DNA from 2 places in the Arthrobacter sp. KBS0703 genome. Region 1 is predicted to be linked to the other one. Evidence: riboswitches for the same ligand, from Rfam matches in the RefSeq annotation. Region 1 holds a riboswitch; the other holds the start of a gene.
What was found. Region 1 has a riboswitch for glycine ahead of gcvP (aminomethyl-transferring glycine dehydrogenase). Riboswitches for the same ligand answer to the same signal wherever they lie in the genome.

Region 1 (2,196 bases):
CCAGCCGGTAGGCGGGGACGCCGGCGTTGTCCTTGGAGACGCCGACGATGCGGCCCGGGAGCGTGCGTTCCATGCCTTCGCGCACCGCCATGTAGGCAGCGTGCGGGCCGCCGAAGAACAGCGGCACCCCCAGGCGCTGCGTGGAGCCGACGGCGACGTCCGCGCCCTGTTCGCCCGGAGGCGTGATCAGGGTCAGGGCCAGGAGGTCCGCTGCCACGGTGACGAGCGCGCCGCGGTCCTTGGCCTCTGCGATCACCGCGGACTGGTCCCAGACCCGGCCGGAGACGCCGGGCTGCTGCAGGACCACGCCGTTGATGTCGCCGTCGGGCAGCCCCTGGGTCAGGTCCGCAACCTCGACCTCGAAGCCCAATGCCTCGGCGCGGCCCTTGACGATGGCGATGGTCTGCGGCAGGCAGTCGGCGTCCAGGACGGTCTTGCCGTCGCGGGCGCCAGCGTTCTGTCCGGCGGACTTGTTGGCGCGGCGCATCAGGAGCACGGCCTCGGCGACGGCGGTCGCTTCATCGAGGAGCGACGCATTGGCGACCGGGAGCGCGGTGAGGTCCTGGACCATGGTCTGGAAGTTCAGCAGCGCCTCGAGCCGGCCCTGGGAAATCTCCGGCTGATAGGGGGTGTACGCCGTGTACCAGGCCGGGGCTTCGAGGATGTTGCGGCGGATCACCGGCGGCGTGACGGTGTCGTAGTAGCCCTGGCCGATCATCTGCACGGCCGTCTTGTTCTTGGACGCCAGCTTGCGCAGCTCGGCCAGCACCTCAACTTCGCTGACGGCGGTGTCCAGGCTGAGCGGCTTTTCCTGGCGGATGGAGGCGGGGACTGCGTTGTCAACGAGGCCGTCTACGGTGTCGTAGCCGACGGCCTTGAGCATGGTGTCGATGTCTGATTGGCGGCGCGCACCGATGTGGCGGTCTGCGAACGTGGACGGGGACGATTGAACCGTCATGAGGAACTCCATAATTCAGGTGGCACAGAGTGCCACGATGATTCGGGTTCCTCCCCGCTCTGTATTGGACCTGAGAGTTTCCGCGTTGCCTGCTGTTCGCAGGCGCCACTTGCACCGTCGGTGAGCCCGGTTTCCCGGACTGCTTTCCAGAGTTGCCTTGCCGCGGCGGTACGTGGGCCTGAGAGATTCCTGGGGAGGATTTGCTCCTACGGCGCCTGCTGAACGTACCGGCAGGACTCTCCCGCCGCAGATCATAAGCTGTGCCACTGGTGGGTGACACGGCTCACACATTATCTGCTGTCCGCGCCGGATGCAAAATCTGCGTCACATGAGGCGTTGTTTTCGCCGGCAGAGGACGACGGCGGGACCTCCCACCGCTGCCTCCGACTCGCCGACGTGCGCGTCTTGTAAATGGCTATTGTCACCCAGGCAGGGAGTTAGTATTCTGCGGCCAGCCGGACATTCGGCCGCATCAGGCGGCGCCCGGAACGGCGCCGCCGTCAGGGGCTATTCCCGTAAATAAAGGCGCCCGTCACCACACTGGCCGACAACGTGGAACACAGGGTGCCACGCTTCCATTCAAGGGAGAACCTGATGTTAGGCACCAGAAGCGGCCTCGCCGTCGTCGCTCTTGCCGTTGCCCTCATGACCATAGCCGCGCCCGCGCACGCAGTCCCCGCAACGCTCGTGAGCGCGGGGCCGGGAATCCTCGTCGCCGACGGCGCCGCGGTGGATGTTCCCGTCAAATTCGTGTGCGACACCGACCCTGCCCTGATCATCGCGGTACCCGTCGTCCAACTCACCCAACGAGTCAGCGACGGACGGATCGCCGGTGGCGGCGGAAACGATCAGCTCAGCTGCACCAAGCAGGCCCAGACAGTCACCATCAGGGTGGTTCCAAACCTGATGGCGTTCAACGAAGGCGCCGCCGCTGCTTCGGTGATTCTGCAAACCTGCAGCGCGCAATTCCAGTGCTCCGCCGTCATTGTCAACACCGAAATAACGCTCGCCAAACCAGCCGGCGCGGGGCTCCCGCCCCAACGATGAATATGCCCCAACCCCAGCCTTAGGAGCCGGGCATCCCGGCCAGTTCGTCGTGCCGGGCCAGTTCCTCGTGCGGGCCAGCGGATAGTTCCAGCTGCCGGACGATTCCGTCCACCAGGGCCGCCGGTTCCTCGAGGATGTCCGCGACTATGTGGGCCTCATCGTCCGCCAGCGGTTCGAGCGTGGCCAGCTGG
Region 2 (2,196 bases), on a different contig from region 1:
GTCCAGGCTGCGGGCGATGGCCGGCAGCGCAAACGTCAGCGCGGTGTTGTCCACGGCCACCAGGAGGACCGGGAACATGAGGAGCCCAAGGGCAATCCAGTCGCGCACACCGCCGTTGACGGGTATGGGCTGCCCGATGTCCTCGGAGGTGGTCCGGCTGTGCTTCTGGGTGGTTGAGGCGGTGGTCATGCAGTAACTATACCGTCTGGACGGTATAGTTATAAAATCGGCTGCCTGAGCAGGCATGATGGGAGCCATGGCCAGAAAACCAGTCGCGCGCGGCGCCGTCCTCGATGCCTTTGAATCGCTCCTCATTGAGGTGGGGGAGAGGGCTGCCACCCTCGACGCCGTCGCCGGCCGCGCGGGCGTCTCCAAGGGCGGGCTGCTCTATCACTTCCCGAACAAGGAAGCCCTGATCGGCGTCCTGCTGGACCGTCTGGACGAGCACGCTGAGGCGGATGCCCAGGCCATGGCAAAGGCGCCGGAAGGTGCTGCCGCCTACTTCATCAAGTCGTCAGTCTGGGCGGACACGCCGCTGGACCGGGTCATCGTGGCCGCCACGCGCCTCGCCGAGGTTGCCCACGAGGAGACCCGGCGCCGTTTCGCCCACATCCAGCAGCGCTGGCTCGCTGAGATCGCCAAAGACGTGGGTCCCGGACTCGCGAAGGCGGTGCTCTACATGGGGGACGGCCTGTATTTCAATGCCATGCTGTCGATCGGGCCGGCGGCCACTCCCGCCGAGACAGCCGCCGACGTCGAGAGCCTGCTCGGCGCGCTGGAACGGCTCCGCGGCTAGCCCCCGCCACGCCGTCCGGCCCCCGCGAGACAGTTTGCGGCCGCCTTCCGGACGTAGGAGAATAGCCCCTGTGACTGTTGTCATCGCTAATTGAATATGCCTTTGATCTGCGGCGGGAGAGTTCTGCAAGTAGGTACAAGCAGGCGCCGTAGGAGCAAATCCTCCCCAGGAATCTCTCAGGCCCATGTACCGCCGCGGCAAGGCAACTCTGGAAAGCAGCAGGCTGCCCATCTGGAATGTTCCGTAACTACCCGGAGTGTTCAGGGCATGCTGTGCTCACCGACGGTGCAAGCGGGGCTGTGCAAAAGCACGGCCGCGCGGAAACTCTCAGGTCCAATATACAGAGCGGGGAGGAACCCGAATCGATGTGGCGTACCCTGCGCCGCCTGAGTTATGGAGTTCCTTTTGACTGTCAATTCAGCCTCCACTTCCTTCGTTGACCGCCATATCGGCGCGCGCCGCGAAGCCGACGTCGACGCCATGCTCAAGGCTGTCGGCTACGACACCGTTGATGCGCTGGTTGACACGGCAGTACCCAAGGACATCCGCCAGGACTCCCCGCTGCAGCTCGCCCCGGCACTCAGCGAAGTCGAAACCCTCGCCGAGCTGCGCAAGATCGCCGCGAAGAACAAGACGGCCGTGCAGATGATCGGCCAGGGCTACTACGACACCGTCACGCCGCCGGTGATCCGCCGCAACATCCTCGAAGCCCCGGCCTGGTACACGGCGTACACCCCCTACCAGCCGGAGATCTCCCAGGGCCGGCTCGAGGCGCTGCTGAACTTCCAGACCATGGTGCAGGACCTCGTGGGACTGCCCATCGCCAACGCGTCGCTGCTGGACGAAGCGACCGCCGTGGCCGAGGCCGTGCTGATGATGCGCCGCGCCAACAAGAACAAGGAAGCCCACGACGGCAAGACCGTCCTGGACGCCGACTGCCTGCCGCAGACCATTGCGATCGTCAAGGGCCGCGCCGAAGCGCTGGGCTTCGAAGTCGAGGTTGCGGACCTCTCCAAAGGACTGCCCGACGGCGTCATCAACGGCGTGGTCCTGCAGCAGCCTGGCGTTTCCGGCCGCGTCTTCGACCACTCCGAGGTCATCGCCGCCGCCAAGGACCGCGGTGCGCTCGTGACGGTGGCTGCGGACCTCCTGTCCCTCACACTCATCACGCCTCCGGGCGAACAGGGCGCGGACATCGCCGTCGGCTCGGCGCAGCGCCTGGGCGTTCCGCTCTTCTACGGCGGCCCGCACGCTGCCTACATGGCCGTCCAGAAGGGGCTTGAGCGCTCCATGCCGGGCCGTCTGGTCGGCGTCTCCAAGGACTCGGCCGGCGTCCCCGCCTACCGCCTTGCCCTGCAGACCCGCGAGCAGCACATCCGCCGTGAAAAGGCTACGTCCAA

Region 2: linked by a shared signal. The riboswitch ahead of gcvP (aminomethyl-transferring glycine dehydrogenase) and the one ahead of gcvP (aminomethyl-transferring glycine dehydrogenase) in region 1 are both predicted to bind glycine.

Annotation. Positions count from the first base shown of each region.
Region 1 is NZ_MVDG02000002.1:207,396-209,591, forward strand. Features, by position in the region: partial or broken gene gcvP (aminomethyl-transferring glycine dehydrogenase) at 1-958, opposite strand, end outside; glycine riboswitch at 1,115-1,212, opposite strand; gene B1A87_RS21470 (hypothetical protein) at 1,553-2,005, shown strand; gene B1A87_RS21475 (gluconokinase) at 2,025-2,196, opposite strand, start outside.
Region 2 is NZ_MVDG02000001.1:3,127,958-3,130,153, reverse strand. Features, by position in the region: gene B1A87_RS14505 (MFS transporter) at 1-189, opposite strand, end outside; gene B1A87_RS14500 (TetR/AcrR family transcriptional regulator) at 257-796, shown strand; glycine riboswitch at 900-998, shown strand; gene gcvP (aminomethyl-transferring glycine dehydrogenase) at 1,190-2,196, shown strand, end outside.